3 regions of the Saccharopolyspora antiqui genome follow, and region 3 is predicted to be linked to each of the others. Evidence: riboswitches for the same ligand, from Rfam matches in the RefSeq annotation. Region 3 holds a riboswitch; each other region holds the start of a gene.
What was found. Region 3 has a riboswitch for glycine ahead of gcvH (glycine cleavage system protein GcvH). Riboswitches for the same ligand answer to the same signal wherever they lie in the genome.
Positions count from the first base shown of each region.

Region 1 (10,522 bases), on a different contig from region 3:
ACCGGGTTGATGCCACCCGGGAAGAACGCGCCGACGTCGTCGAGGTAGCGGAACGAGTCGATGTAGAGCAGTGCGGGCCGGTACGCCAGCTGCACGACGATCCGCAGCGCCAGCCCGGCGAGCACGAACAGCGCCAGCAGCCAGTGCCGACGGAGGATGCGCGTGAGCGCGGCGCTCATCGCCGCTCGCGGCGGAAGTCCGCCCAGACGGTGCGCAATCCATCGGTGAGCTCGACGTTCGGGGTGTAGCCGAGTTCGCGCGCCGCCTTGGCAACGTCCACGATCACCGCGGGCATCTCGCCGTTCTTGGCGGGCACGTGGGTGACGGGCACTTCTTCGCCGGTGGCCGCGCGGACCGCGTCGATGAGCTCAAGCACCGAAATCGAGTGCCCGGAGCCGATGACCGCGGTGCCGGTGTACTGCTTGTCCCATGCCGCCAGCATGCCCTGCACGACGTCGTCGACGTGCACGAAGTCGCGGCGCTGCGCGCCGTCGCCGTAGACCTGGACGCCGCTGCCGGCCAGCGCCGCACGCATCAGCCGGGGGATGAAGCTGTCCTTGTGCCCCATGCCGGGGCCGTAGATGTTGGTGAACCGCAGCGCGCAGGTGGCCATGCCGTACGCCCCGGCGTAGCCGGAGAGCAGCATCTCGCACGCCGCCTTGGTGGCGCCGTAGGGCGTCAGCGGACGCAGCGGCTGCGCTTCGGAGATCGTGCCGTGACCAATGTCACCGGTCACCGCGTTGGTGGAGGCCAGCATGAACTGGCCGACCTCGCGGCGGCGGGCGAGCTCCAGCAGTTCCTGGGTGACCGCCACGTTGTTGGCGTAGGTCTCGTCCGGCTGGTCCACCGAACGCAGCACCGAGGTGATCGCGGCCAGGTGGATGATCCCGGCGCCACCCGCCGCAACCGCGGCCTCCCGCACCGCGGCGTCCCGCAGGTCGCCTTCCAGGTAGGTCACCAGGTCGCTGCGCAGCTCGGCGGGCGGGGCCTGCAGGTCGACGATGGTGACCGGGGTTCGGCGCGCCAGGAAGGCGCGCACCACTGCCCTGCCCACGAAGCCGGAACCACCGGTCACGACAACACGATCGGCCTGGGCAGTGTCTGCTGCGGGAGGAATTACGCTGCTTGGCACGCGCCAGACTCTAACCGCCGCCGCAGGCCCTCCGGTCCACACCTGTCCCGAACCGCGACACCCGCGTTATCGACCGAGATGTTCCCTAAGTCCGTTCAGACCGGTTCGATACACCCCTTGGGCGAAGGTCTGGTCCATCCGCTGCTCGTCCGCGGCGTCGGCGTCGAAATTCGCGAACCACTCGACGAAGCTGTGCCCGGTGTCGGTGATCGGCGCGACGCGGATGGTGGCGCGGTAGCTGCGCACCGGGAAGGGGCTCGTCACGAACTCGTAGGTGTAGCTGCGGTCGACGTCGTCCAGCGCGATCAGCCGCTCCCGGACCGCTGCGCCATCGCCCAGGGTCAGGTGCCGGACGCAGCCCACCGCGTCCGCCGGGCCGCCGCCCTCGATCTCGCTCGCTCGGATGCCCGGATGCCAGACCACCAGACCGTTGAAGTCGCGCACCGCCTGCCACACCTGCTCGGCCGACGCCTCGATCACCGCGCTCGCATAGGACTTCGCCACCGCTTCCTCCTCTTCTCCACCAAACGATTCCAACGGGAGGCCTCAGAACCGGAGGTTCGTGAAGGCCTTCGTCTGCTCGGTCAGCGCTTGCTCGGTGGGCAGTCGCTCCATGCTGCTCGCGCCGTAGAAACCGTGGCAGCGCTTGGTGCGCGACAGCACGTACGCGGCGTCTTCGGGCATCGAGATCGGCCCGCCGTGGCAGAGCACCAGCACGTCGTCGCGCACCTCGCTGGCAGCCTGCGCCCATTCGTCGATCAGCGCCACGCAGTCGTCCAGCGATTTGGCGGTCTCGGCGCCGATGGCACCGCCGGTGGTCAATCCGAGGTGGCACACGATGATGTCCGCACCGGCCTCGGTCATCGCCCGAGCATCGGTGCTGGAGAACACGTACGGCGTGGTGAGCAGGTCGGCGTCGCGCGCGGCGGCGACGAGTTCGACCTCCAAGCCGTAACCCATGCCGGTTTCCTCCAGGTTCGCCCGGAAGGTGCCGTCGATGAGCCCGACGGTCGGGAAGTTCTGGATCCCGGCGAACCCGAGGTCGCGCAGCTCGGCCAGGAAGCGATCCCGCAGCATGAACGGGTCGGTGCCGTTCACCCCGGCCAGCACCGGGGTGCGCCGCACCACCGGCAGCACCTCGCGGGCCATCTCCACCACGATGTCGTTGGCGTTGCCGTAAGCCAGCAGTCCGGCCAGCGAACCCCGCCCCGCCATCCGGTAGCGGCCGGAGTTGTAGATGACGATCAGGTCGATGCCGCCGGATTCCTCGCACTTGGCGGAGAGCCCTGTGCCCGCGCCGCCGCCGACGATCGGTTCGCCGCGCTCGACCTTGGCGCGCAACCCGCGCAGCACTTCGGCGCGCTCGAATCGACTCATCGTGCCTCCTGACGAGCAACATCGCGGAACGCCGCGATCAGCGCGGCGGCGAACTCCGGATCGTTGACGTTGTGCGGTACTCGCTGGACCTGCCGGTCGGCGGTCTGCTTCAACTGGCCCTCCAGGGTGTCGAAGAGCACCGCATCCGCCTCGGGATCGTAGAAGGGCTGACCCGGTGCGTCCAACATGGACACTCCGCCGGTCGGGAGCAGCAACCGCACCGGCCCTCGACAGGCGTTGAGCTTGGCGGCGATGAACTCGGCGATCAGCCGACATTCGGCAGCGGTCGTGCGCATCAGCGTGACCTGCGGATTGTGCACGTACAGGTGGCGATCCCGGTACTGCGGCGGAACCGTTTCCAGCGCACCGAAGTTCACCATGTCCAGGGCGCCGCACGAGCCGACGTAGGGCACCTCGGTCCGCGCGATGGCGTCCAGGCGCTGCTGCCCCGCGCTCATCACACCACCGGCGATCAGGTCGCAGACCTCCGTGGTGGTGATGTCCAAAACCGCGCGGACCAAGCCGTCGTCGACGAGCTTTTCCATGGCACGACCGCCGGTTCCGGTCGCGTGGAACACCAGCGGGTCGTAATCGGCGGCCAGTTGTTCGGCCACCGCGGTCACGCACGGCGTGGTGACGCCGAACATCGACAGCGCCACGGCCGGTTTGTCCTCGGCGGGCGGCACCGGACGGGTCGCGGCGCCGAGCAGTGCGTGCGCGGCGTTTCCCAGCACCTGGCGGGAAATCCGGTTCAACCCGGCGACATCGGTGACCGACGGGAACATCGCGATGTCGGTCGCGTCCACATAGGGCGAAACGTCCCCGGAGGCCACGGTGGACACCATCACCTTGGGCACGCCGACCGGTAATGCGCGCATCGCGGGCGTGATCAGCGCGGTGCCGCCCGATCCGCCGAGCCCGATGATCCCGTCGACGTCCCGATCGGACAGGAACCGCTCGAACGCGGTGGCCATCGCGACGACGGCGGAGCCGCGATCGCCGGTGAACACCGCGGCGGCGCCGTCCGGGTGGTGCGCGGCGACCGCGGCGGCCGACACATCGGCATCGGAGGTCCCACCGCTGGTGGACAGGTCCACGGTGACCACCGGATGCCCGCGGGCGACGAGCCCGGCGACGTAGTGCAGCTCCGCGCCTTTGGTGTCGAATGTTCCGACAACGTACGCGCTGCCCATCGCGACCTCCGCTGCTCGGCATCGAAGCAACCCCGCGAGACTCTACTGTTGATCTCGCCGCAGCACAGCCCGTTGCCCAGGCGATTTCGTCAGCGGCGCCGCTGCTTGGGGACGTGGCCGAGCCGACGGGAGTGCGCGTGGGTCGCCTGCACCCACTGCGCAACCGCCGGGCGCGTGATCAGGACCATCAGCGTGATCACGACGGCCGCGAGCACGATCCACACCAGCAACGTGGCGAAGTCCGCGCCGTCCTCGCCCAGCCCGCGCACCGAGCGGAACGCACCGAACGCGACGACCGCCATCGTGGTCCAACCGGCCAACGCCATTCGCGCGGCACTGGGAAACCTCGGGTGCAGCAGCCCCACCACGCCGAGGGCGTGCATCGCACCGACCCCACCGACGATGAGCGTGAGCAGCACCACGACGATCTCACCGCCACCGCTGGCCCCGCTCAACCCGACGACCAGGGTGTAGACGGCGACCCCGAGGATGATCAGCGCGACGAGCCCGCCGAGGACGGCGGCCGCGAGCACCACCCCTGGCCGCGGCGGAGCTTGCGGCCCGTACTGGGGCTGCTGGGGTTGGGGTGGTGGCACCGGACCACCCGGCCCGTGACCCTGCGGATACCTGTTCCCCTGCCAAGGCGGTTGGGACATGGCCACACTCCTGCTCAAGTGCTCGGGTGCTCAAGTGCTCGGGCGCCGCTGATCCACCGCAGATCCTAACGAATCAGGCCACCCGAGAAGACCAGATCGGCCAAGGAGAAGCACGTTGCCTCGGCGGGACAACGATTCCCGACAACGGGTCCGCACGACGAACGACCCCCGGCGCGGTGCCGGGGGTCGTTGTCGGCTCGGGTCAGTGGCTCTTGCCGCCCTTGCCGAAGAACTTGTTCTTGACCTGGTCGATCTTCTCCTTGTTCTTCGGGTCGGAGGCGTACTTCTTGGCCTGGTCGATCACCTTGCGCCCCTGCGGGCTGCTGGCGAACTCGGTGACCTTCTTGAACAGCGACATCTTTGCTCCTGGCGGGTCGGACTCGTGGGCGGTTCGGAGTACCGGCTCCTCCCAGGCTACCGACAAAACGGGCGCGCTTCAGCCGAGCGCCGACCACCGAGTCGGACGAAATCAACCGGGCACCGGCATCGGCGTCCAAGACACCTGTCCCAGACGTTCGTGCTGCGTGCCGGTTCGTGGCGATTTCGCGCGAAAATCGCCACGCTCCAGGCCAAGTACCACGCTCCAGGCCGGAGGCAGGCGCCGAGGTTCAGCCGAGCACGCCGCTGATCGAGGCGTGGCCCTTCAGCAGGTTGCGGGCCACCGTGCGGCGCTGGATCTCGTCGGTGCCTTCGAAGATGCGCAGCAGTCGCAGGTCGCGGTACCAGCGCTCGACCGGCAGTTCCTTCGTGTAGCCCATGCCACCGTGCATCTGCAGCACCCGGTCCACGATCTCGCCCGCGCGGGTGGCCCCGAACAGCTTGGCGATCGACTGCGCGTGCCGCGAGTCCAGACCCTGGTCGACCTGCCAGGCCGCCTGCAGCACCAGCCAGCGCAGCGCCTCGATCTCCACCGCGGAGTCGGCGATCATCCACTGGATGGCCTGGCGCTCGGCGATCGGCTTGCCGAAGGTCTCGCGGGTCTTGGCGTAGTCCATTCCCATCTCGACCAGCCGTTCGCAGGCCCCGAGCGCGTGCGCGGGCAGCAGGTAGCGGCCGCGGCCGATCCACTGCATGGCCAGCGCGAAGCCCTTGCCGACCTCGCCGAGCACGTTGCTCGCGGGCACCCGAACGTTGTCGAACACCAGCGCGGCGGGTTGGCGCTCCAACGGGCCCATGATGTCGATCGGCTCGGACTTCCAGCCCATGTCCCGGTCGGCGAGGAAGCAGGTGACCCCGCCGTTGGCCCGATCGGTGACGGCGAAGACCATCGCGAAGTCGGCGTCGATGCCGCCGGTGATGAACGTCTTCTCACCGTTGATCACCCACTCGTCGCCGTCTTGGACGGCGGTGGTGCGCAGGTTCCTGGCATCCGATCCGGCACCCGGCTCGGTGATCGCGAAGCACGACTTGCGGGTGCCCTCGATGGTCGGCAGCAGGTAGCGCTGCTTCTGCTCCTCGTTGGCGTAGTACAGGATGTTGTCGGCGTAGCCGCCGAACCGGAACGGCACGAAGGTGCGGCCGAGCTCGATCTCGATCAGCGCGGTCAGCACCGCCGACAGGCCCATCCCGCCGTACTCCTCGGGCGTCTGCACGCCCCAGAACCCGGACTGCTTCGCCTTGTCCTGCAGTTCGCGCAGCTCGTCCCTGGTCAGGCCGCGTTGCCCGGCCCGCTCGCGACGCAGCACCTCGGGTTCCAGCGGCACCAGCTCGCGCTGGACGAAGTTGCGCACCCAGTCGCGGATGTCGCGTTCGGTGTCGGACAGCGAGAAGTCGACCATCGCCGGATTCCTTTCAGTGCAGCCGCATAACTAACGACGTTAGTTTTATGGCAGCCTAAGACCGTCCCGGCGAGCGCCGCAAGGGACCCGACGAGGAGAGAACGTGCCCAGACCAGCCACTCCCCGGCTGTCGCCGGAGCGCATCCAGCGGATCGGGCTGGAGATCATCGACACTGACGGCCTCGACGCGCTGTCCATGCGCCGCCTGGCCGAGCGACTCGGCGTGCGCGCCGCATCGCTCTACAACCACGTGTCGACCAAGGAAGACCTGCTGCACGAGATCGCCGACGGCGTGATGGCCGCGGTGGACGTCTCCGGCTTCGACGCGGACTGGACGACCGGCCTGCGCACCTGGGCCCGCTCCTACCGGGCGGCCCTGATCTCGCACCCGAACCTGGTCCCGTTCCTGGCCTACGGCCCGGCCCGCCGGGAGATCGCGCTGCGCGCCGCGGACGCGGTGCACGGCGGCCTGACCAGCGCGGGCTGGCCGCAGCGCTACGCCACGATGATCGGTGCCTCGACGAAGTACCTGGTGGTCGGCTCCGCGATGGGCTCGTTCAGCGGCGGCTTCCCAGACGACGCGGCGGTCTACGACGACCGCTTCCCACACCTCAACCGAGCCCACCTGCTCCGCGAACACGCGGCGGAAATAGACGCGGACAGCTTCGAACTAGCCCTATCCGCCCTGATAGACGGCCTGCAGAAGCAGTACCGCGAACTGAGCGACGAGCGGATGCGCCGCGAGCCCCAGGCGTCGCTGGAAGACCCGGCCGATGTCGCAGAACTGAACGCAGCCCGCGACGACATGGGATCCGGCGACGCCTGGTGACGCGAACGGACAACTCACTCAGTCCACTTCGGGTAACCCCTTTCGGAGGAGACACAAGTCGCGGTCAAGCCAGTCCGAGATCACTCACTCGTCCGGTTGACTTGGGTCGTGTTCGGTTCGTAGCGTCCTGGGCGCACAACCGAATACCGCGCCGATGACGTCGTGCGGGAGAGACTCCGCCCGCGAGGTGGAGCGCCGAAGGAGCAACACTCCCCAGCAAACTCTCAGGCACCGGCACCGCACGACACCAGGCGAACACGGAGAAAAGCAGAAGCGCAGGCTTCTCGCCCACGGTGCAAGCCACCCCTGGGGGTGGCGAAACTCTCAGGCCAATGACTCCGGGGAGACCCGCCCGACCAGCGCAAGCCCGTGCAGGTCCCAAGCCCGTGCAGGTCGGAGTCGAGGTGCCCCCGATAAGGTTGGGCGCAGTGAGCTGACCGGCCCTCGACTGCCGACCGGTGCCCACCAGGAGGAGTCTCACCATGTCGTCGCCTCGGCGAACGCCCCTGCACCACGTGCACGAAGCCCTCGGTGCGACCTTCACCGAATTCGCGGGCTGGCAGATGCCGGTGCGCTACTCCGGCGACATCGCCGAGCACAACGCGGTCCGGGGCAGCGCCGGACTGTTCGACCTGACCCACATGGGTGAGATTCGCATCAGCGGGCCGCAGGCCGCCGAAGCGCTGGACCACGCGCTGGTCGGGGCCGCGTCGGCGATCAAGCCCGGCCGCGCCCGCTACACGATGATCTGCAACGACTCCGGTGGCGTGCTCGACGACCTGATCGTCTACCGGCTCGACGAGCAGGAGTTCCTGGTGGTGGCCAACGCCGCCAACGCGGCCCTGGTGTCCGCCGAGTTGGCCGACCGGGTCGGCGGGTTCGACGCCGAGCACCGGGACGTCTCCGACGACTACGCGCTGATCGCCGTGCAGGGCCCCAACGCCGTCGCGATCCTCGCGCCGTTGACCGACACCGACCTCGACGAGGTCAAGTACTACGCGGGCTACCGCAGCCAGGTGGCGGGCCAGGACGTGCTGCTGGCGCGCACCGGCTACACCGGCGAGGACGGCTTCGAGCTGTTCACCGCGCCCGGCGACGCCGAAGCGGTCTGGCAGGCGCTGACCGAGTCCGGCGCGCGGCACGGCCTGCTGCCGACCGGGCTGTCCTGCCGCGACACGCTGCGCCTGGAAGCGGGCATGCCGCTGTACGGCAACGAGCTGTCCGCCGACCTCACGCCCTACCACGCCAACCTCGGCCGGGTGGTCAAGCTCGACAAGCCCGGCGACTTCGTCGGCAAGGCCGCGCTGGCCGCCACCGCCGAGAAGCCCACCGAGCGCACCCTGGTCGGGCTGAGCACCGAGCAGCGCCGCGCGCCCCGGCACGGCTACCGCGTGCTGGCCGCCGACGGCGCCGAGGTCGGCGTCGTCACCAGCGGCGCCCCGTCCCCGACCCTGGGCCACCCGATCGGGATGGCCTACGTGGATCGCGACCACAGCGAACCCGGCACCCAGTTGCAGGTCGACATCCGCGGTAGGAACGTCGCGGTGCAGGTCGTCGAGCTGCCGTTCTACCGCCGCGAAGCCTGACGAGATCGAACATCTGGAGGACACTTGCGAGACATTCGTCATCCCCTCGCACGGGTCCGACCGGGTGCGGGTGTCCCGCAATACACAGGAGGCAACATCATGTCGACACCGGACCTGTTCAACGACCAGCTGGCCGCGGTGGATCCGGAGGTGGCGGTGGCGGTGGGCGCTGAGTTGCACCGCCAGCAGTCCACGCTGGAGATGATCGCGTCGGAGAACTTCGCCCCGCAGGCGGTGTTGGAGGCGCAGGGTTCGGTGCTGACCAACAAGTACGCCGAGGGCTATCCGGGCCGCCGCTACTACGGCGGCTGCGAGCACGTCGACGTCATCGAGCAGCTGGCCATCGACCGGGTCAAGGAGCTCTTCGGGGCCGCGTTCGCCAACGTGCAGCCGCATTCCGGCGCGCAGGCCAACGCGGCGGCGATGTTCGCGCTGCTCAAGCCGGGCGACACCATCATGGGCCTGGACCTGGCCCACGGCGGGCACCTCACCCACGGGATGCGGATCAACTTCTCCGGCAAGCTCTACAACGTGGTGCCGTACCACGTCAGCGCCGAGGACCACCGCGTCGACATGGACGAAGTCGCCCAGCTGGCCCGCGAGCACCAGCCCCAACTGATCATCGCCGGATGGTCGGCCTACCCGCGCCAGCTGGACTTCAAGCGGTTCCGGGAGATCGCCGACGAGGTCGGCGCCTACCTGATGGTCGACATGGCGCACTTCGCCGGACTGGTCGCCGCCGGGTTGCACCCCAGCCCGGTGCCGCACGCCCACGTGGTGACCACCACCACCCACAAGACCCTCGGCGGGCCGCGCGGTGGCGTGATCCTGTCCTCGGATCCGGAGTTCACCAAGAAGTTCAACTCCGCCGTGTTCCCCGGTCAGCAGGGCGGGCCGTTGGAGCACGTGATCGCCGGGAAAGCGGTGGCGTTCAAGATCGCCGCGACGCCGGAGTTCAACGACCGGCAGCGGCGCACCGTGGAGGGCGCGCAGATCCTGGCCGGGCGCCTGCTGGCCGACGACGCCGCCCAGGCCGGGGTGCGGCTGGTCTCCGGCGGCACCGACGTCCACCTGGTGCTGGTGGACCTGCGGGATTCCGAACTGGACGGCAAGCAGGCCGAGGACCGGCTGCACGAGATCGGCATCACCGTCAACCGCAACGCCGTGCCCAACGACCCCCGTCCGCCGATGGTGACCTCGGGGCTGCGCATCGGTACCCCGGCGCTGGCCACCCGGGGCTTCGGCAAGGAGGAGTTCACCGAGGTCGCCGACATCATCGCCGAGGCCCTGAAACCGGGCTTCGACGACACGACGAGCGCGAAGCTGCGCTCCCGCGTCGAAGCGCTCGCCGCCAAGCACCCGCTGTACCCGAACCTGTAAGAACCTGTCTTCGAACTCATCTTGCGCAGCGGTGCGGGTGGCGGGACTCAGACGCCGTCTCGGGCTAAGCGGCTGGCGCCGCTTCAAAAGATCAAAGACAGTTGCCAAGTGTGACGCACGACGCCACATTCCGGCCCGCAATGTCCGGAATGTGGCGTTGTGCTAACGGGTCCGAAGTGGACTTGTGCTCGATCGGGCAAACGCTCGATGTCAAGTGGTCCCAACCTCTTGCCAGCATCCACCGAATGTCGCAGTATCTGCGCAGTTTCAGCGAAATACGCTGGCAGTTTAAGGAGTCCACTTCGATGAGCCAACCAGTGGCCGAGGAGTACCGGAAGGATCTGAGTACCCGGCACATCAACATGATCGCGATCGGTGGGGCGATCGGGGTCGGGCTGTTCCTCGGTTCCGGCAAGGCGCTCCACCAGGTCGGCCCGGGCTTGATCCTGATCTACGCGATCGCCGGTGTGATGATCTTCTTCGTGATGCGGGCGCTCGGCGAGTTGCTGATGTACCGCCCGGTCAGCGGATCTTTCGCGGAGTACGCGGGCGAGTTCGTCGGGCCGTGGGCGAAGTTCGCGGTCGGCTGGG
Region 1 is NZ_JBQQBO010000025.1:33,260-43,781, forward strand. Features, by position in the region: gene ACTWQN_RS30325 (glycosyltransferase family 2 protein) at 1-179, opposite strand, end outside; gene ACTWQN_RS30330 (NAD-dependent epimerase/dehydratase family protein) at 176-1,075, opposite strand; gene ACTWQN_RS30335 (SRPBCC family protein) at 1,199-1,636, opposite strand; gene ACTWQN_RS30340 (phosphoenolpyruvate hydrolase family protein) at 1,679-2,509, opposite strand; gene ACTWQN_RS30345 (Tm-1-like ATP-binding domain-containing protein) at 2,506-3,702, opposite strand; gene ACTWQN_RS30350 (hypothetical protein) at 3,792-4,358, opposite strand; gene ACTWQN_RS30355 (hypothetical protein) at 4,561-4,716, opposite strand; gene ACTWQN_RS30360 (acyl-CoA dehydrogenase family protein) at 4,967-6,136, opposite strand; gene ACTWQN_RS30365 (TetR/AcrR family transcriptional regulator) at 6,240-6,965, shown strand; glycine riboswitch at 7,121-7,215, shown strand; glycine riboswitch at 7,216-7,314, shown strand; gene gcvT (glycine cleavage system aminomethyltransferase GcvT) at 7,448-8,551, shown strand; gene glyA (serine hydroxymethyltransferase) at 8,651-9,931, shown strand; gene ACTWQN_RS30380 (amino acid permease) at 10,237-10,522, shown strand, end outside.
Region 1: it holds a riboswitch for glycine, as region 3 does, so the genes downstream of both, gcvT (glycine cleavage system aminomethyltransferase GcvT) here and gcvH (glycine cleavage system protein GcvH) in region 3, are expected to answer to the same signal.

Region 2 (10,522 bases), on a different contig from region 3:
CAGCCGCATCGGCGAACTGCTCGACCCGGCCGCCGACCGCCTCTACATAGTCGCGACGCTGGTGGCCTTCGTGCTGCGCGACGTGGTGCCCTGGTGGGTCGCCGCCGCGCTGGTGATCCGCGACGTGGTGCTGACCCTGTGCCTGCCGGTGCTGCGCTGGCACGGCTACGAACCGCCCGACGTGCACTACCTCGGCAAGGCCGCCACCTTCTGCCTGATGTACGCGTTCCCGCTGTTGTTGCTGGTGCAGGAGGACTTCCCGCTGTCCGACATCGTGCGCCCGATCGCATACGCGTTCACCTGCTGGGGCGGGGCGCTCTACCTGTGGGCGGGCATCCTCTACCTCGGGCAGGTCGTCGCGGCGGTGCGCCAGGCCAGGTCCAAATCGATCTAGTCGACATCCCGGGGTCGCCTTGCGGCCCGGCCAGCACGGCAAATACGCTCGCCGAACCGATCACGCGCACCATCGCGGCCGGTGATCCACTGCACCAGCGGACCAGGGAGGCGGGACCACGTGGCGGCCCCGGACGAGATCAAGTACACCGAAGAGCACGAGTGGGTTCAGCGCACTGCGGAGGACACGGTGCGCATCGGGATCACCGACTACGCGCAGCAGCAGTTGGGTGACGTGGTGTTCGTGCAGCTCCCCGAGCTCGGTCAGCAGGTCGCCGCGGGTGACGCGCTGGGCGAGGTGGAGTCGACCAAGAGCGTCTCCGACATCTACGCCCCGGTCACCGGTGAGGTGGTGGCCCGCAACGAGCAGTTGGCGGACGAGCCCGAGCTGGTCAATTCGGCGCCGCTGGGCGACGGCTGGATGGTCGAGCTCAAGCTCGCCGACCCGGCCCAACTGACCGGGCTGCTCGACGCCGCGGGCTACCAGAAGCTGATCGACCAGGCATGATCGTCTTCGTGTCGGTGGCCGCGGAGAAGATGTCGGGAGTCGCGCGTTCCGTGCCTGTCGCAGCACGGTACGTTGGGCACATACTTGGCACGATCTATCCGCGTAGAGGAGAGCTCAGGTGAGCCAAAACAGCGGCTTCGGCGATGTTCCGCCGGAGCAGTCACCGGAGACCACCTCGGTCTTCAGGCCCTTCCTCTCGGAGCCGGAAAGCACCGAGAGTGCGCCCCCGGAGCCTGCCGCCGCATCCGGGGTCGATGCGCTGCCCGCCGGGTCCGCCCTGCTGGTGGTCAAGCGTGGCCCGAACGCGGGTTCGCGATTTCTGCTGGACCGGGAGACCACCAGCGCGGGACGTCACCCGGACAGCGACATCTTCCTCGACGACGTCACGGTTTCCCGTCGGCACGCCGAGTTCCGGCGCGAGGGCAACGACTTCGTGGTCGTCGACGTCGGCAGCCTCAACGGCACCTACGTCAACCGGGAGCCGGTGGACACCTCGGTGCTGGCCAACGGCGATGAGGTGCAGATCGGGAAGTTCCGGCTGGTGTTCCTGACCGGCCCGATCGACGGGGGACCGGGCGGCCGCTGAGGCCCCGGCATTCGACTTTGCGACCCGCCAGCGGGGCGGCGCCGAGGTGGCGTCGCCCCGCTGGCGCGTCCCGGGTCCGCGGGCCGGGCGCGCGATGTCCGCGCGCTGGGAATTTCCCGGCGTCGCAACCGGTTTCTACGTCAATGCGGCTTTTTGCACCGGTCCGATGGGCCGGTGGGCGGTGTATCGTGCTGGGTAATGCTCGATGAAGAGCTCAGCCAGCGGTTTCGGGCCAGATGCACCGGCAGGAAGGCCGCGAGAATCGGTGGTCGACCAGACCGCCAAAGGGATGGGCGTGTCCGCCGTATCGCGGGTAGCGTCGGAGGCGTCGGTGCGCGATCCTCGACGGGGATGTCACGCTTCGGCGCGCTGGAGGAGGCGATGTGACGATGAGCAGCGAGATGCGCGTCGTCGGCGTGCGAGTGGAACTACCAGCAAACCAGCCGATTCTGCTGTTGCGCGAGGCGCACGGCGAGCGTTACCTGCCGATCTGGATCGGCTCGGTCGAGGCGACGGCCATCGCCCTTGAGCAGCAGGGTGTGCGGCCGCAAAGACCACTTACCCACGACCTGCTGAAGGACGTCATCGGTGCCCTCGGGCGCGACCTGGAACAGGTGCGGATCACCGACCTGCAGGACGGCACCTTCTTCGCCGAGCTGGTGTTCGACGGGGATGTGCGGGTTTCGGCACGGCCGAGCGACTCGGTGGCGCTGGCGCTGCGCATCGGGGTGCCGATCCACGCCGACGAATCGGTGTTGGACGAGGCGGGGCTGATCATCCCGGACGAGCAAGAGGACGAGGTCGAGAAGTTCCGCGAGTTCCTGGACTCGGTATCGCCGGAGGACTTCCGCGGCGCGGACACCTGACCCCGCCGATCGGCCCGACGACAGCATCCCGGCCCCTGCCCGCGCACCGCGGGCAGGGGCCGGGTCGTCCGGGCGCGTCGCGTTGACCTCCCCGCGGGGCAGGCATACCGTCGAGATACGCGAATTGCCCCGGTGTGATTCAGCCGGTGATTCGGCCGATGCGTTCGACCGGTGGGCGGTGTTCGCGGCCCTGGACCGGGATGGTTCGGGTGCTGGTGATCGTCGTCGTCGGCTTCGTGCCGGACGAGGGGAGGCAGGCGTGGTCGAGGAAGCGTCCAACCGGGATGCTGCCGCTGAGCAGGGCGAACTGTTCCCCGACGCCTCACTGCCGGACGAACTGGTCGGCTACCGGGGCCCGGCGGCCTGCCAGATCGCCGGTATCACCTACCGCCAGTTGGACTACTGGGCGCGCACCAAGCTGGTCGGACCGTCCATCCGCGGTGCCGCCGGTTCTGGCTCGCAGCGGTTGTACTCGTTCAAGGACATCCTGGTGCTCAAGGTGGTCAAGCGACTGCTGGACACCGGGGTGTCGCTGCACAACATCCGGGTCGCGGTGGAGCACCTGCGCAACCGAGGCGTGCAGGACCTGGCGCGGCTGACGCTGTTCAGCGACGGGACGACGGTCTACGAGTGCACCTCTGCCGAGGAGGTGGTCGACCTGTTGCAGGGTGGCCAAGGGGTGTTCGGCATCGCCGTCAGCGGTGCGATGCGCGAGATCAGCGGCACGATCCACGAGTTCCCGGCCGAACGGGCCGACGGTGGCGAGCTGGCGGAGTCGGTGGACGACGAGTTGTCCCGGCGGCGGCGCGACCGGCAGGCCGAGACCGGCTGAATCGGGCGAACCATGTGCGGCTGGTGACATCGGCGGTCCGCTGCGGCCGCCTGATCCGGTAGGCTGCGGCACATCGCCGACCCCGTGCGGGAGAGTCCGGTCCGGCTTCGGTCGTGGCTGGCGCCGAAGGAGCAACTCTCCCCGACAACCTCTCAGGCCACCTGGACCGCACGGGCGAGATGCCTCTGGAAAGAGAGCGCACCGCAGCCGTGGTGCACTCCGCCGACGGTGCAAGCCCGGTGCTCCGGGTGAAGCTCTCAGGCGTCCGCTGCGCGGACAGTGACAGAGGGGGAGAGCAGCGCAGTTCCAGCTGGGTCTTGCGGGACATCCGCGCCCGGTCGGTCACCTGAGCAGCAAGGCGATCGTCGCTCACGTGGCCTGCACTGCCTGCCGCCCTTTGTCCGCCGTGATGATTGAGGTTTGGCGATGACCGACGTGACCCACGACCGCATCCCACTGGCCGCGCTGGAGCACGGCACGCCGTTCGCCGATCGGCACGTCGGACCGATGCCCGCCGAGTTGGCGCACATGCTCGACGTGATCGGGGTCGGTTCGCTGGAGGAGCTGGGGCAGCGCGCCGTGCCGGAGGCGATCCGGGAAGGCGACCTGGAGCTGGCGCTGCCCGAACCGGCCACCGAAGCCGACGCGCTGGCCGAGCTGCGCGACCTGGCGCACCACTGCCACCCGCACACCGAGATGATCGGGCTGGGCTACTACGCCACCATCACCCCGCCGGTGATCCTGCGCAACGTGCTGGAAAGCCCCGCCTGGTACACCGCGTACACCCCGTACCAGCCGGAGATCTCGCAGGGGCGCCTCGAAGCGCTGCTGAACTTCCAGACCATGGTCGCCGACCTGGCCGGGGCGCCGGTGGCCAACGCCTCGATGCTCGACGAGTCGACCGCGGCGGCCGAGGGCATGACGCTGGTGCGCCGCGCGGGCCGGTCGAAGTCGCCGCGGTTCGTGGTGGACGCCGATACGCTGCCGCAGACCATCGCGGTGATCGAGACCCGCGCGCGGCCGCTGGGCATCGAGGTCGTCGTGGCGGACCTGTCCGAGGGGGCGCGGGCGCTGCCGGAGGGCGAGTTCTTCGGCGTGCTGCTGGCCTATCCGGGCGCCGCTGGCGCGGTGCGCGACCACGAGGAGATCATCGCCGAAGTGCACCGGCGCGGCGCGAAGGTCGTCGTGGCGGCCGATCTGCTGGCGCTGACGCTGCTGCGCTCGCCCGGCGAGATCGGCGCCGACGTGGTGATCGGGAGCACCCAGCGCTTCGGGGTGCCGATGGGCTTCGGCGGTCCGCACGCCGGATTCATGGCCGTGGCCAAGGGACTTGAGCGGCAGCTGCCGGGCCGACTGGTCGGGGTGAGCGTCGACGCCGACGGCGACCAGGCCTACCGGCTGGCGCTGCAAACCCGCGAACAGCACATCCGCCGCGAGAAGGCCACCAGCAACATCTGCACCGCGCAGGTGCTGCTGGCGGTCGTGGCGTCGATGTACGCCGTGTACCACGGACCGGCCGGGCTGCGTTCGATCGCGACCCGCGCGCACCGGATGGCGGCCGTGCTCGCCGAGCAGCTGCGCCGCAGCGGGATCGAGGTGCTGCACCGGGAGTTCTTCGACACGATCGTCACGAAGGTGCCGGGCAGGGCGGACGAGATCGTCGCGGCGGCCCGGCAGCGCGGCGTCAACCTCCGCCGGGTGGACGTCGACCACGTCGGCATCAGCTGCGACGAGACCACCACGCGGGCCCATCTGGCGACCGTGTGGCAGGCGTTCGGCATCGCGGATGTGGACGTCGACGAACTGGACACCGAGACCCCGGACGCGCTGCCGACAGCACTGCGGCGCACCTCGGAGTACCTGACCCACCCGGTGTTCCACACCCATCGCTCCGAGACCTCGCTGCTGCGCTACCTGCGGCAACTGTCCGATAAGGACATTGCGCTGGACCGCAGCATGATCCCGTTGGGCTCCTGCACCATGAAGCTCAACGCGACGGCCGAGATGGAGCCGATCACCTGGCCGGAATTCGGTTCGCTGCACCCGTTCGCGCCCGCCCAGGACGCCGCCGGGTTGCTGTCGATCGTCAAGGACCTGGAGAACTGGCTGGCCGAGATCACCGGTTACGACGCGGTGAGCCTGCAGCCCAACGCCGGCAGCCAGGGCGAGTTCGCGGGTCTGCTGGCGATCCGCGCCTACCACCACAGCCGTGGTGCCGCCGACCGGAACGTCTGCCTGATCCCGGCGAGCGCGCACGGCACCAACGCCGCGAGCGCGGTGATGGCCGGGATGCGGGTGATCGTGGTGCGCTGCGACGACGAGGGCAACATCGAGATGGCGCACCTGCGCGAACTGGTCGCCGAGCACGCCGACGACCTCGCCGCGATCATGATCACCTACCCGTCGACGCACGGCGTCTACGAGGACACCGTGCGCGAGGTGTGCGGGTTGGTGCACGACGCCGGCGGTCAGGTCTACGTGGACGGCGCGAACCTCAACGCGCTGATCGGCCTGGCCCGGATGGGCAAGTTCGGTGCCGACGTCTCACACCTGAACCTGCACAAGACCTTCTGCATCCCGCACGGCGGCGGTGGCCCCGGGGTCGGCCCGATCGGGGTGCGCGAGCACCTGGCGCCGTTCCTGCCGAACCACCCGATGCAGCCCGCCGCGGGTCCGACGACCGGGGTCGGCCCGATCAGCGCGGCCCCGTGGGGCAGCGCCTCGATCCTGCCGATCTCCTGGGCCTACGTGCGGATGATGGGTGCCGACGGCCTGCGCCGCGCGACCCTGACCGCGGTGGCCGCCGCCAACTACGTGGCCCGCCGGCTGGGCAGCTACTTCCCGGTGCTCTACACCGGCGAGGGCGGCTTCGTGGCGCACGAGTGCATCCTCGATCTGCGGCCGATCAGCAGGACCAGCGGCATCACCGTCGACGACGTCGCCAAGCGGCTGGCCGACTACGGCATCCACGCGCCGACGATGTCGTTCCCGGTGGCCGGCACGCTGATGGTCGAGCCGACGGAGAGCGAGAACCTGGCAGAGCTGGACCGCTTCTGCGAGGCGATGATCGCCATCCGGGCGGAGATCGACAAGGTCGTCGCCGGGCAGTGGCCCGCCGACGACAACCCGCTGGTGCACGCCCCGCACACGGCTGCCTCGCTGGCCAAGGAGTGGAACCACGCCTACTCGCGGGCGGAAGCGGCCTACCCGCTGGGCACCGATGTGGTGAAGGTGTGGCCGCCGGTGCGCCGCATCGACGGCGCCCACGGCGACCGCAACCTGGTCTGCTCCTGCCCGCCGCTGACCGCCTACCAGGGCTGATCTCCCCGCAGCACCCCCGGTCGCGGTGGCGGCCGGGGGCGCTGCGGCTACTGGGGCGGGTGCGACACGCCGAACCGGGTTCGGTTTGCGCATCCGGAGGCCCGGATGACACGGTGTCCCCTTCATCTGACCGGCTCCGAGAGGAGTGGAGCATCATGCTCACCATCAGCGAGAGTGCCGCCGAGGTCATCAAGCTCGTCCTCGTCGGCGGCGACTCTCCGGAAGGTTCCGGGCTGCGCATCGCGCCGGCCGGAGAGGGCCTGCAGGCGTCGATCGTCGAACAGCCGCAGGACGGCGATGAGGTGATCGAGGAATCCGGGGTTCGGGTGTTCCTCGAACCGCAGGTCGCGACGTCGCTCGGCGACAAGGTGCTGGACGCCGAGCGCGATTCCAACGGAGAGCTGGCGCTCGCCGTTCGCGACTGACCCCACGACTCGACCGTCGGCCCGGGTGTTTTGCCCGGGTCGACCTTTTTTCTGCCGAGAATTGCGATCAAGAACTCTTGCCAGCTACTGGTGATAACGCCAAATCGGCAACTACCCTCAATGCGCAGCTGTTCGGGCTAGGAGAGGGACCGCGTCGTGCCGACTACCACGCTCGCCATGCACATGAGTGATGGCCTGCTGAACGCGCCGACGGCGGTGCTGTTCGCGGCCGTGGCGATCGCTGGGCTGGCGGTCGCGCTGGCCAAGGCGCGGGCCGATCTCGACGACCGGACCGCGCCGATGGCCGGTCTGGTCGCCGCGTTCGTCTTCGCCGCCCAGATGATCAACTTCCCGGTGTTGCCCGGTGTCAGCGGGCACCTGCTCGGCGGCGCGTTGGCGGCGCTGCTGGCCGGGCCGTGGGTCGGCGCGCTGTGCGTGGCGATCGTCCTGGTGGTGCAGGCGCTGCTGTTCGCCGACGGCGGGTTGACCATGCTCGGCGCGAACATCACCAACATGGCGCTGATCGGCACCGCCGTCGGATACCTCGTCGCGCTCGCGTTGCGGAAGTTCGCGCTGCGCAGCCGGGGCATGTTGCTGGTGGTGGCTTTCGTCGCGGCCTGGGTGAACACCGTCGCCGCGTCCTTCGGCTTCGTCCTCGAATACGCCCTCGGCGGTGCCGCCGGTTATGGCACCGGGACAGCCGCGCTCGCGGTGGTGGGGGTGCACTGCCTGATCGGCCTCGGCGAGGGCGCGATCACGGCCGCGACGGTGGGTGCGGTCGCCGCCGCCCGACCGGATCTGATCCACCTGTTGCGCACCGGATGGCGCAGCGCCTCGACGACGGAGGAGACCGCGCGATGACCGCGCCGCGTTGGCGTTTTCTGTTGGTTTTCGGCCTGGTCGTGCTGGCCATCGCGGGCGGGGTGGCCTACTTGGCGGACTCCGATCCGGACGGCTTGGACGCGGTCACCCAGCGCGGCTGCACCGTGGTCGAGACCCAGCAGGGCGAGCAGTTGGACGGTCGCTGCATCGCGCAGCACGCCGAGGAGCACGCCTTTTCCGGCGGTCCGCTGGCCGACTACACCGTCGGCGGTGACGACCGCTGGACCGGGGTGGCCGGAGTCATCGGCGCCGTGGTCACCCTCGCCGCGGCGGGTGGCCTGTTCTGGGGTTTGCGCCGCAGAACCGGGGGAAACTAGCCGTGGGCGCAGGTCACGCCAGCGCGTTGCACCTGCCCGGCGATTCGGCGCTGCACCGCCTGCCGCCCGAGGTCAAGATCGTGGCCGCCTTCCTGGTGGTGCTGTGCGTGGTCGCCACACCCCGCGAGGTGTTCTGGGCCTTCGGCGGATATGCCCTGTTGCTGCTCGGTCTTGCGCTGGTAGCGCGGATCCCGGCCCGCTGGCTGGCCAGCCGCCTGCTCATCGAGGTGCCGTTCGTGGTGCTGGCCGTGGTGCTGCCGTTCACCGCAGGCGGTGCGACCACCGAGGTGGCCGGGTTGGCGTTGTCCACCGAGGGTTTGTTGGCGGGCTGGAACATCCTCGTCAAGGGCACCTTTGGCCTGGCCACGTCGCTGCTGCTGGCCGCCACGACCGCGCCCCGGGAGATCGTGGTCGGCCTGCAACGGCTGCGCACGCCCCGGTTGTTGATCACGATCAGCACGTTGATGCTGCGCTACGCCGAGGTGATCGTGGCCGAGGCGCAGCGGATGCGGATCGCGCGCATCTGCCGCGGTCACGATCCGCGATTCCTGTGGCAGGTCGGTGCGACGGCACGCGGGGTGGGGAGTCTGTTCATCCGCTCCTACGAGCGCGGCGAACGGGTCCACCTGGCGATGGTGTCGCGGGGTTGGAGCGGAGCGATGCCGGAGCTGGGGGAGTCGCACCGAACATCGTCGGCGGCGTGGTGGCTGGGCATGGCGCCACCGGCGGTCGCCGCTGTCGTCCTGGGAGCTGCCTTGTGGACCGCCTGAGCGAATCGCTGTCCGAGCGCGCCGCCGTGCCGGAGTCCGTCCCGGCACTTGTGGTGTCTGGGCTGGCCTTCCACTACCCGGACGGCCACCGCGCGCTGCGGGGGGTGGATCTGCGCGTCGAGCGCGGCGAACGGGTCGCCGTGCTGGGACCCAACGGGGCGGGCAAGACCACCATGACTTTGCACCTAAACGGTGTGCTGCGAGCGGAATCGGGCCGGATCGAGGTCGGCGGCCTGCCGGTGGACTCGCGGAACCTGAAGGAAGTTCGCCGTCGAGTCGGCTTGGTGTTCCAGGATCCGGACGACCAGTTGTTCATGCCGACGGCGCGGGAGGACGTCGCGTTCGGCCCGGCGAATTTCGGCGTGCGCGGTGCGGAGCTGGAGGAACGGGTCTCCTCGGCGCTCGACGCGGTGGGCATGGCCGAGCACGCGCACCGCTCGCCGCTGCACCTCTCCGGTGGCCAGCGCAAACGCGTCGCGCTGGCCACGGTGCTGGCCTGCCGGCCGGAGCTGCTGGTGTTGGACGAGCCGTCGTCGAACCTCGAACCGGTGGCCCGGCGCGAACTGGCCGAGGTCCTGTTGGCCTGGGGCGGCACCATGCTCATGGTCACCCACGACCTGCCGTACGCGTTGCAGCTGTGCCCGCGCAGCGTGCTGATCGACAACGGCGCGGTGGTCGCCGACGGACCGACCGCCGAGATCCTCGCCGACGGCGAACTGCTGGCCGCCCACCGCCTCGAACTCCCTTACGGCTTCCGGATCCCCTGACCTGCTCCGCACCACCTGGACCGCGCGGCGCGATGGCAGGCGATCATGGCCGGATTCCTGCGGATGTTGGCCAACGCGCCACTCGTATCCGGCCGCAGGGCGCCCCACGATGGACGACATGCCGGAGTGAGGAGTCGGTGATGACCGTGGTGTGGATTTGGTTGTCGGTGGAGGCCGTCGCGGCGTTCGCATTGGCGGTCGTTGCGGTCCGCTGGGTGCGACGCGATCTTCGCGAGAAGCCCACCGATTGCCGTTAGCCTTTGTATGTCCTGTGTGGACAGTTTGAAAGATATCCCTTTGGTGTCAGGGTAAAACACTCAACGGACCAGCGCCGCCCCAGGTGTCGGAACAGCCGCCGTGGGAGAAGTCCGCTGAAGTTCCAGCGGCGCTGCGTGCTGGAGCTGGGCCGTGCGCACTTTCCGGTGCTGTGGCGCCGGAAAGTGCACACGAGGTCACGCCGCCTGCCAGGCGGGATTCCGGCCGGAAAGACCGATCAGCTGGTCCAGCGCCGGGGCGTCGGCGGGCACCTCGACGGCCGGGCCGAACAGCCCGCCGCCATCGGAGCCGTCCGACGCTGCCTGCGACACGAATTCCAGGCTCGCGGCCGTCGCTGCCGGATCGCACCGGAACGGCTGGCCTGTGGCCTTCGCGATGTCCCAGCCGTGCACCACGATCTCGTTCATCGCCACCCTGCCCGCCACCGGCCCGGGCAGCTCGACGCCACCGGCCTGCGTCATGCCTTCCCAGGCCGCGGGCTCCCGCCACGCCTCCGCGAGCGCGGCCAACCGCTCGGGGATCCGGGTGCGCCAGTCGGCGGGCAGCCGGGTGGCATCGCCGGATGGCCCTGCCCCGGTC
Region 2 is NZ_JBQQBO010000007.1:215,822-226,343, reverse strand. Features, by position in the region: gene clsA (cardiolipin synthase ClsA) at 1-394, shown strand, start outside; gene gcvH (glycine cleavage system protein GcvH) at 515-901, shown strand; gene garA (glycogen accumulation regulator GarA) at 1,020-1,487, shown strand; gene ACTWQN_RS14570 (bifunctional nuclease family protein) at 1,877-2,353, shown strand; gene ACTWQN_RS14565 (MerR family transcriptional regulator) at 2,613-3,185, shown strand; glycine riboswitch at 3,263-3,364, shown strand; glycine riboswitch at 3,365-3,481, shown strand; gene gcvP (aminomethyl-transferring glycine dehydrogenase) at 3,612-6,506, shown strand; gene ACTWQN_RS14555 (HesB/YadR/YfhF-family protein) at 6,662-6,931, shown strand; gene ACTWQN_RS14550 (energy-coupling factor ABC transporter permease) at 7,109-7,792, shown strand; gene ACTWQN_RS14545 (PDGLE domain-containing protein) at 7,789-8,130, shown strand; gene cbiQ (cobalt ECF transporter T component CbiQ) at 8,133-8,900, shown strand; gene ACTWQN_RS14535 (energy-coupling factor ABC transporter ATP-binding protein) at 8,888-9,667, shown strand; gene ACTWQN_RS14530 (TIGR03086 family metal-binding protein) at 10,120-10,522, opposite strand, start outside.
Region 2: it holds a riboswitch for glycine, as region 3 does, so the genes downstream of both, gcvP (aminomethyl-transferring glycine dehydrogenase) here and gcvH (glycine cleavage system protein GcvH) in region 3, are expected to answer to the same signal.

Region 3 (10,522 bases):
GGTCGATGATTCGGGGGAGTTACGGTGAACTCATGGCACCCGAGCGAGAAGACTGCGATTCACGCTGGCCGCAGCGGCTGTACCGGGATGGCACCGAACCCGACCCCAGGTTCACCCTCGCCAACGAACGCACCTTCCTGGCCTGGATCCGCACCGCGTTGGCCCTGATGGCTGCCGGGGTGGGCGTTGAGGCCCTGAACGCGGTCTCTGTTCAGCCGAATCCACTCCGGACCGCGTTGGCGGTCCTACTGCTGCTCTCCGGAGTGCTTTGCAGCGCAACGGCTTTCACTCGATGGATGATTACCGAACGTGCCCTGCGATGCGGTCGACCGCTACCCGCACCGCGGCTGGCACCGGTACTCGGCTACGGGCTGGGCGCGATCGGTATCGCCACGTGCGTCCTGCTGTTCGTCACCGGGTTGTGACGTGACGGAGCGGCCCAGCAGCCCCTGGGATCCGGGGCTGCAGATCGAACGAACCACCTTGGCGTGGCTTCGAACCACACTCGCCTTCGTCGTGGGCATGTTGGTGCTACTGCGGCTCATCGGCCACGTGAGCACCGTCGCAGCGGCGATTTGCGCGGTGCTCACGTTGCCGCTCGGGATCACTGTCAGTTGGCTGGTGTGGCGACGCCACCTGCACAGCGAGCGCAAGCTGCGCACGCGGCAGCCGTTGCCCGGTGGTGCACTGCCAGCGGCGGTGGCCGCTCTGTCGGTGCTCGCTGGTTGTTCGGGCCTGATCTACGTGCTGTTCGCCTGAGAGGGCGCGCAGATTGCGTGCGTGGCGCCTGGGACTCGTGAGTGGTTGTTCCGGTAAGAACCGGGATTTTCACTCCCGAGCACGTACTGCCGAGCCTCAATCTGCGCGCCTTCCAGGTCAGGCCACCTTCAGCTCGATGTTGACGTTGCCGCGGATCGCATTCGAGTACGGGCACACCTTGTCCGCCGAAGCGGTGAGTTCCTGCGCCTGCTCTCGCGGCACGCGGGGCAGGTCGACGACGAGGGTGACGTCTAGGCCGAATCCGCCCTCGTCGTTGCGGCCGATACCGACCTGCGCGGTCACCGAGGAGTCGGAGATGGTCGCCTTGGCGCGGCGCGCCACCAGCTGCAATGCGCTGTGGAAGCACGCCGCGTACCCGGCCGCGAACAGCTGCTCCGGGTTGGTGGCCGCGCCGCCGGGGCCGCCCATCTCCTTCGGCACCGCGAGGTCGAGGGCGAGGACTCCGTCCGAGGACCGCGTCTGCCCGTCCCGACCCGCACCGGTCGCGGTCGCTTCTGCCGTGTACAGCACCGTCATCGTCCTGCCTCCTGCTTCTCGTTCATCTGCTGCTGCGCGGCCGCATCCAGCGCGGCCGTCAGCCGATCCAATGTGGACCGCAGCTCGACCAGTTCGTCGATCTCCAGTCCGGTTGCGGCCACTATCCGGTCGGGAATGCCCCCGGCTCGTGCCCGCAGGTCCCGCCCCTCAACTGTCAATGCGACAGCGACGGACCGCTCGTCGGCCGCACTTCGGTGCCGCGTGATCAGACCGTGCGCCTCCAGCCGCTTCAACAGCGGCGACAAGGTGCCCGAGTCCAACCGGAGCGCGGCGCCCAGTTCTTTCACCGTGACCGACTCGCGCTCCCACAGCACCAACAGCACCAGGTACTGCGGATAGGTCAGCCCGAGCTCGTCCAGGAGTGGCCGGTACAGGCTGGTGAACGCCCGCGAGGCGCTGTAGAGCGCGAAGCACACCTGCCGATCCAAGGTCAACCGCGAATCAGTCACGAGAACCAAGGTAGCGCAAAACTAAGTTGTGCGCAATCTAATTTGGCCCAACCCGATGGCTTCCTGCGAGCAAGGGAACCTTCCTGTCATCCAAGCCCCAGACCTTGATCGGGATCGCCGGATCCAAGATCGCCGACATCTGGCCACCGCCACGGGCCCCGCCCCGCCTGCCGCGTGACAGGAAGGTTCCCTTGCTCACGTCACCGCGCCGCGCTCGGTGCGGCGGGTGACAGAAAGGTTCCCTTGCTACCGGCCGCTTGGCCGGATCGGTAGTCGGTGGCGTTGCTGGGGGCTCAGGAATCGGCGTTCGTACGGCGTCGCGCGTAGTGGCGGGCGGCCCGAACCCGGTCGCCGCATCCGGTCGAACACCACCGCCGGGCGGCGTGGGTGCGCACGAAAAGCCGGATGCAGCCGTGCGCCCCGCAGGCCGTCAGCGATCGCGCGTAGGGGCCGGTCAGTAGGTCCACCGCGTTCGCCGCGAGCGCGGCCAGCGCGGCGTCCAGCGGATCATCGGTCGACCGCTGCGCGCGGCGCGGCCCGTCGACGTCCCACACCAGTACGGGTGCGTGCAGGCATTCGTTCACCGCCGCGAGATCTTCCCGAGATGGTGTGGAATCCGACGCTCGCGCATCGAGGAGTGCGCGGACGGACTCGCGGAACGTTCTCAGCAGCTCCGCTCGGCGAGCGTCGAAGGAGGCACCGCTGGCCAGCAGCCCGTGCTCGACCAGCCACGCCCGCGCGGCGGGGGTGTCGGCCAGCTCGTCGAACGGACCGTTTGATCGGTTGATGCGGGTGTTGACCAGAGCAAGCGCGCAGAAGCGCTCTTCCCCCGGGATCACTAGATCACGGCCACCCACAACTCTCATGTTAAACATTGCGATATTCCATTAGGAAGAGCTACCGTCGCCCAACGAAGGAGTTCTGATTTCCGTGAGAGGTTCGGCATGGTCGGCAGCCCGCACGCCTCATCCACCAGCGCGCTGACCATCCGCGCCGTGGGCGGCCCGACCGCTGTCCTGGAACTCGGCGGCCTGCGCATGGTCACCGATCCGACGTTCGACGAGCCGGGCGAATACCGGAGCCCGTCAGGTGCGCTGCTCACCAAAACGGCTCCGGCAGCGCTGGCCCCTGCCGACCTCGGCCAGGTGGACGCCGTGCTCCTGTCGCACGACCAGCACCAGGACAACCTCGACAACTCCGGAAGGGCGTTCCTGCAACGCGTGCCGCTCACGGTGACCACTCCCAGCGGCGCGGCCCGACTCTCCGGTGCCGCCCACTCCCTGGCGCCCTGGGCATATCTCGACCTCCCCCGCCCCAGCGGAGGGAACCTGCGCATCACCGCCTTGCCAGCCCAGCATGGCCCGGAAGGCTGCGAGGCCGTGACCGGCGAGGTTGCCGGTTTCATGCTGACGGCGGCCGACCTACCCACTGTTTACGTCAGCGGCGACAACGCTTCGCTCGACGTGGTCCGGCACATCGCCGACCGGTTCGCCCCGGTGGACACGGCGGTGCTGTTCGCCGGTGCCGCCCGAACCAGGTTCTTCGATGGCGCACTGCTCACATTGGACAGTGCGGGGGCGGTCGAGGCCGCGAAGCTCCTGCGGGCGAGGCGCATCGTGCCGGTCCACTTCAACAGCTGGCAGCACTTCACCGAAGGCGGCGACGCACTGCGCGAGGCGTTCGAGCGGGCCGGGCTCGCCGACCGGCTCGTACTGCTCCAGCCCGGGGAATCCGCCACACCCTGAGCCACGCACAGCGCGGCAGGGTCGGCACTGATGACGGCTCCCCGGTCCGATTCAGGAACCCGTGTTCGCAGGTAGGACCACAAGTGGCGCTGCGCAATGCCCAGTTCCACCAGTGAGTCGTTGATGTGCCCAACGACGGCTTGGTTGGCCGCCCCGGTCCAGTACCCCATCGGATGGGTCGCGTCGGTGAATTCCATCTCCGGCCCCTTCCTCCGAGATCCCGCTGATGAAACCACCTAAAACCTCAACTCAAGTTGAGAGCAAACCCCCATTCTCGACCACGACGCGAACGCCCCGGGGCGCAGATTCTCGCGGCTCAGGGGCGGTTTTCTCAGCACTCGATGACGTTGACGGCCAGTCCGCCGCGGGCGGTCTCCTTGTACTTGACCTTCATGTCCCGGCCGGTTTCCCGCATGGTCTTGATCACCTTGTCAAGCGAGACGAAATGGCTGCCGTCGCCGCGCATCGCCATCCGCGCGGCCGTGATGGCCTTCACCGAAGCGACCGCGTTGCGCTCGATGCACGGGATCTGCACCAGGCCGCCGATCGGATCGCAGGTGAGCCCGAGGTTGTGCTCCATCGCGATCTCGGCGGCGTTCTCCACCTGGTTCGGGGTTCCGCCGAGGACCTCGGCGAGCCCGGCGGCGGCCATCGAACACGCGGAGCCGACCTCGCCCTGACAGCCGACCTCGGCCCCGGAGATCGACGCGTTCTCCTTGAACAGCACACCGACCGCAGCGGCCGCGAGCAGGAACCGAACCACCCCGTTGTCGTCGGCACCAGGCACGAAACGCACGTAGTAGTGCAGCACCGCGGGCACGATGCCAGCCGCTCCGTTGGTCGGCGCGGTCACCACGCGACCGCCGGCCGCGTTCTCCTCGTTCACCGCGAGCGCGAAGAGGGTGACCCACTCCAGCGGATCGTCCCGCTCGGTCAGCGAAGCGGCCAATTCCGCCGCCCGACGCCGGACTTTGAGGCCGCCGGGCAGTTCTCCGGTGTTGCGGCACCCGTTGTCCACGCATTCGCGCATGACTTGCCAGATGTCCAGCAGTTCCCGGCGCACGGTGTCCTCGTCGCGCCAGGACAACTCGTTGGCCAGCATGATGTCGCTGATCGACAGCCCGGACTCGGCGGTTCGGGCGAGCAGTTCCGCACCGGTGCGGAACGGGAACTTCAACACCGTCTCGTCGGGTTTGATCCGATCGGCACCAGTGGCGTCCTCGTCGACGACGAAACCACCGCCCACCGAATAGAACACCGCGGTGTCCAACTCGGCGTCGTCGGCGCCGAACGCGGTGAACCGCATCCCGTTGGGGTGCAAGGGCAGTGACCTGCGGCGGTGCATCACCAGATCCCGGTCCACCACGAACCTGATCTCCTGCACTTCGTCGACCAGCAACCGCCCGGTCTCCCGGATTTCCGCCACCCGGCCCTCAACCGCGGCCGGGTCGACGCTTTCCGGGCTGTGGCCCTCCAGACCGAGCAGCACCGCCTTCGGGCTGCCGTGCCCGTGCCCGGTCGCTCCCAGCGAACCGAACAGTTCCGCCTTGATCCGCTTCACCTGCGGCAACCGGCCCGCGTCGCGCAGCCGCTGCGCGAACCGCTTCGCAGCGCGCATCGGGCCAACGGTGTGCGAGCTGGACGGCCCGATGCCCACCGAGAACAGGTCGAAGACGCTGATCGCCATTGGCGCTCTCCTCCGTCGCCCGACCCGGCTACTGCGCGATCAGTTCCGCGTACTGCTCGGCGGTGAGCACCGCACCGGTGTCGGTGGCGCGCACCTCAAGCAGCCAACCCCCACCGAAGGGCTCGGTGTTGACCAGCGCGGGATCGTCCACAACGGACTCGTTGATCGCCACGACCTCGCCGCTCACCGGCGCGAACAGGTCGCTGACGGACTTGGTGGACTCCAGTTCACCGCAGGACTGACCGGCCTCGATCTGGTCTCCGACCGCGGGCAACTGGACGTAGACGATGTCGCCGAGGGCGTCGGCGGCATGTTGGGTGATGCCGATCCGGACCAGTTCGCCGCGGTCGGCAAGCCACTCGTGTTCTTCGGTGTAGCGCAGGTTCTCGGGCATGGACATGCGGGGAGGCTCCATAGCTGTCGGGGGGCACGCATGCCCGGGGTTGCTGGGCCTCCCCCTCTGTTGCGGAACCTGAGAGCTTCACCGCGGCAGTCGCGGCTTGCACCGTGGGTGGAGCGTCATCGATGACGCACGCTTTCCAGAGTTGCCTCGCCCGAACGGTCATGGGTGCCTGAGAGTTTGTGGGGAGTCTTGCTCCTTCGGCGCCCTGGCGGCTCGACGTGAGCTCGCAGGGTCTCTCCCGCACGGGGTCTAGGGCCGGTATGCGATTGTCGAGGTGCTCAGCAACGATAAACGGGCCAGCCCTGGTGTCAACGCCCTCCCCGCCCACCGGAGGCGGCCCGAGGTTCTCAGGAGGCCGGTGATGCTGGACATCCGGGCACTGGTCGAGAGAGTCGGACCGACGCTGCTGCGCGCCGTGGTCATCCCGGAGCCGACCGTCTGCGTCGGGGACGTCGTCATCGCCGAGCTTGATCAACCACCGACCGCGGCCGGCGGTGACCTCGTTCTGGGGGTGGCCGTCACGGACCGCGAACATGCGGTGGCGCTGACGCGGGTGTGCGGCGCACAGGATGCCGCGGCAGTGCTGCTCAAGCCGCCGATTTCCGCTGATGACGCCGTCGTCGCGGCTGCCGAGCAGAGCGGGGTGGCGCTGGTCGAGGTTCGGCCTGGTACCGCCTGGGCGCAGCTGGTCTGGCTGATCCGTGCCGCGTTGGCCGGAACCGGCATCGAGGAGGCCGATGCGCGCGGCGCCGGTGTGGGTGATCTGTTCCGGCTCGCCGATGCGGTGGCCGACGTGGTGGACGCGCCCGTCACGATTGAGGACGCGCACTCCCAGGTGCTGGCGTATTCCGCGCGGCAGGATCTCACCGATCCCGCGCGGGTGTCGACGATCATGGGGCGCAAGCAGCCCGACGACGTGCTCGCCAAGTTCCGGGCTCGCGGCACGTTCCGGCAGCTCAGCAAGGGCAGTTCGGCGATCTTCGTGCCCGCCCAGCAGGACGGAACCCTGCCCCGGTTGGTCGTGCCGATCCGGATGGGCGGTGAGCTGCTGGGGTCGATGTGGGCGGTGGTTCCCGGCGAGGTGTCCGAGGAGCGTTCTACCGCCTTCGCGGACACCGCACCGCTGGTCGCGCTGCAACTGCTGCGGTGGCGCGCGGTGGCGGATTCGGAGCGGCGCCGATCCGCCGAACAGGTGCGGCTGCTGTTGGAAGGCGGTGAAGGCTGGCGGGCCGCCGCCAACGACCTGGCGGTGCCCAACGAGCCGCATCGAGTCGTCGCCATCGAAGTGCCATCGTCGGCCGGCCCCGCGGAGGGGCATCGGTTGGCGATGTGGGAGTGGATCACGCGCGGGATCGGGCGGCGCCCGCTGGTCACCGAGATCGGCACCCTGCTGTATGCGCTGGTTCCCGACCGCGCCCGCCCCGGCGGCTGGCCGGACTTGCGGGAAGCCCTCGCATCCCACGACGTGTCGCCCCGTCCGCTCATCGCGGTGGGCACCGCGGTGGCTGTTGCCGAGCTGGCCCAGTCGCGGACGCAAGCCGAGGAGCTGATCGGCCTGCTGCGGACCGGCCTGTTGACGCAGCGGGTGGCGGTGTACGAGGACAACTGGCATCTGCTGGTGCTCAGCCGCATGGCGGGCGCGGCGACGGATGCCGGAATCGGCGCGCTCGGGCCGATACCGGTGCTGCGCGACCACGACCGCACGCAGGGCACCGACTACCTGGCCACCCTGCACGCGGCGCTGCGGCACCCCGGCGATCCCCGGCAGGCGAGCCGCGAGCTGCGCGTGCACCCCAACACCTTCCGCTATCGGATGAAGCGACTCACCCAACTCGTGAACGTCGACCTCGAAGACCCCGACGTCCGATCCGCGCTGCTCGTGCAACTACTCGCCGAGCACTGGGCGCAGCACGGCTGAAAGCAAGGGAACCTTCCTGCCACTCCCACCACACCGAACCGCCCGGCGCCAGATGGGAGCAAGGGAACCTTCCTGTCACCCGCCACTCGACCGCGGGCGACGGTGCTGTGCGAGGAAGGGAACCTTCCTGTCATCAGTGGGCCCGCGGCAACCCGCGTGACGTGCAGCAAGGGAACCTTTCTGTCATCCGTGGCCGGAAAGTGCTGCTGCGGGCCTGGTCGGTGCCTTTGTGAGGAAGGGAACCTTGCTGTCGCGGACCCGGCAGCTTCGGGTTTCGGGCAGGAAATCCGAACCCATTGGTGTAGCGCTGCGGTGCGCCGGGCGCGTTGTGCTGCGAGCACAAAGCGGTCGGGTCAATCTCATCCGGCGGGAATGATGCGCCCCTGGCAACGGCGGCGGATCGTTGGGCCCAACAGCGACGAAAGGAAGCCGCCGTGAAGATCTCAGTGCCGCGCGAGATCAAGAACAACGAGTATCGGGTCGCGATCACACCTGCGGGTGTGCACGAACTCACCTCCCGTGGCCACGACGTTTTCGTCGAGACGAGCGCGGGCGCGGGATCATCGATTCCCGACGAGGACTACCTGGCGGCGGGTGCGAAGGTGTTGCCCAGTGCCGATGAGGTGTGGGCCGAGGGACAGCTGGTCCTCAAGGTGAAGGAACCGATCGCCGAGGAGTACCCGCGCATGCGCCGGGACCAGGTGTTGTTCACCTACCTGCATCTGGCTGCTTCCGCCGAGCTGACCGACGCGATGCTGGCGTCCGGGGTCACCGGGATCGCCTACGAAACCGTGCAGACCGGCGACGGCAGGCTGCCGCTGTTGGCACCGATGAGCGAGGTCGCCGGGCGCCTCGCCCCGCAGGTGGGGGCCTACTCCCTGATGCGTCCCTGCGGTGGGCGCGGTGTGCTGCCGGGCGGTGTTCCCGGTGTGCACCCGGCGCGCGTCGTTGTGATCGGTGGCGGTGTCGCGGGCCTCAACGCGGCCCGCGTCGCGTTGGGCATGGGTGCCGACGTCGAGCTTCTCGACACCAATGTCGACAAGCTCCGCGAAATCGACCGCGACTTCCACGGCCAGATCCGCACGGTCACTTCCAACCGGTACACGGTCGAGCAGGCGGTGCGGGCCGCCGACCTCGTCATCGGTGCCGTGCTGATCCCGGGCGCTAAAGCGCCGACGCTGGTGTCCAACCACCTGGTGTCCGAGATGAAGCCGGGCAGCGTGCTGGTGGACATCGCGATCGACCAGGGCGGCTGCTTCGCAGACTCCCGTCCGACCACGCACGACGAGCCGACCTACCGGGTGCACAACTCGGTCTTCTACTGCGTGGCGAACATGCCGGGTGCGGTTCCGAACACGTCGACGCACGCGCTCACCAACGTCACGTTGCCGTACGTGGTGCGCATCGCTGACCAGGGTTGGCTGCAGGCTTGCCGAGCGGACGCCGCGCTCGCAGCGGGTCTCAACACCCACGACGGCAAGCTGGTCAACGAACCGGTCGCCGAGGCGCACGGCCGCGCCAACACCCCGGTGAGCAGCATCCTGTCCTGATCAGTCCACCGAATCGCGAGGAAGGGAACCTTCCTGTCAGATCTGCCAGGAAGGTTCCCTTCCTCGCATCCGCGTGACGGGATGCTGGACGTTGTGGGAGAACCAGGTCCGCGAGTGGCAGGAAGGTTCCCTTCTGCTCGTCAACGGGCCGCATCAAGCTGCCACCAACCGGTTCAGCCGGGTCTTGGCCAGCGGTTCAGGGAGAAGAAAAGCCGCGCCGAGCGGGTTTGCAGTCAGGCTGGAAAAGGTTTCCACTCGGGCGAAAACTTCGTGCGCGCGGCCTGCGGAATGATCAAAAAACAGAATGCAGCCGGACAAAACGGGCTCAAACAGCCGGACGGGGCGGCCCGCTCAACCAGCCTGGGGGTCACCGGGAGCAGGCCGCCACTTTCAAGTGTAGGACACGATCGCCCGTTTGCCGACGACGTGAGCCGCAGCACAGCGGGGATTTTCAAGCCGAATCGATAACCACTCGATGGGGTGAGCATTGCGGGGTGCCGGTGCAGGCGTGCCTCCCCACTGCCGATGTCACCCGATGGAGTCAGCGCCGGGGTGGTTCGTCACACGATCTCTGCGCGCAACACCGACGCACTCGAAACACTCGACGACGGTGGGAGACGACATGATGCACGTGGCGCTGCGAAAGGCCGTCCTCGACCGACTCGACAGGTTGGATCAGGTCACCGCGGACAACGCACCCGAGGTGCTCCTGCCAGTTGCCCGGTCCGAGCTCTACCGACTCACCGAGGGCCTGCGCGCCCTGCTCGACGAGCACAATCCCGGCGAGGACGGCCGATGCCCGTCCTGCCAGGGCACACTGCGGGCCCGCCCCTGGCCGTGCACGGTGTGGCTGACCGCGCACCGGCAGCTCATCAGCGACCATTCCGGACGACCCGTGCCCAACCGCGGCACCCTCCTGGAGTCACTGCACCGGAGGTTACGACCGAGGTCTGCGGAGGCAACGTCGGCCGTTGCGGTCATCCCGCGGCCGATCGTCTCCTCCGTCGGCCGCGGACCGAGCGACTGGGACACCAACGAGTTCACCCGTCCCGATCTGACTGTTCCCCCCACCCCGCCGCCCATGGGTGGTCACCTCGAAACCGACCACAGCAAGATCTATCGAGCGTCGGTGATCGACCGGTCCGTTCGCTGGCCGTAGCCCGGCGCCGCTGAGAACCCGCTTGGAAAACCACGACTCCGCACCTGAACACGGGTAGTTGTCCGGCAGGATGGGCACCGACGAGTGAACAGGTGACGATGGAGGGCGTGTGCACGACGGCAGTGGCCGGATCATTGTGCAGGGTCTCAGCAAGAGCTTCGGGCCGGTCAACGCAGTGCAGGACCTCAGTTTCACGGTTCGGCCGGGGACGGTGACCGGGTTCCTCGGCCCCAACGGGTCGGGCAAGACGACAACGCTGCGGATGCTGCTCGGCCTGGTCACCCCGACCTCGGG
Region 3 is NZ_JBQQBO010000027.1:66,173-76,694, reverse strand. Features, by position in the region: gene ACTWQN_RS31545 (YidH family protein) at 33-425, shown strand; gene ACTWQN_RS31540 (DUF202 domain-containing protein) at 427-759, shown strand; gene ACTWQN_RS31535 (organic hydroperoxide resistance protein) at 877-1,296, opposite strand; gene ACTWQN_RS31530 (MarR family winged helix-turn-helix transcriptional regulator) at 1,293-1,766, opposite strand; gene ACTWQN_RS31525 (CGNR zinc finger domain-containing protein) at 2,060-2,623, opposite strand; gene ACTWQN_RS31520 (MBL fold metallo-hydrolase) at 2,711-3,511, shown strand; gene ACTWQN_RS31515 (L-serine ammonia-lyase) at 3,843-5,198, opposite strand; gene gcvH (glycine cleavage system protein GcvH) at 5,227-5,598, opposite strand; glycine riboswitch at 5,649-5,747, opposite strand; glycine riboswitch at 5,748-5,852, opposite strand; gene ACTWQN_RS31505 (PucR family transcriptional regulator) at 5,963-7,519, shown strand; gene ald (alanine dehydrogenase) at 7,954-9,069, shown strand; gene ACTWQN_RS31495 (hypothetical protein) at 9,680-10,228, shown strand; gene ACTWQN_RS31490 (ABC transporter ATP-binding protein) at 10,338-10,522, shown strand, end outside.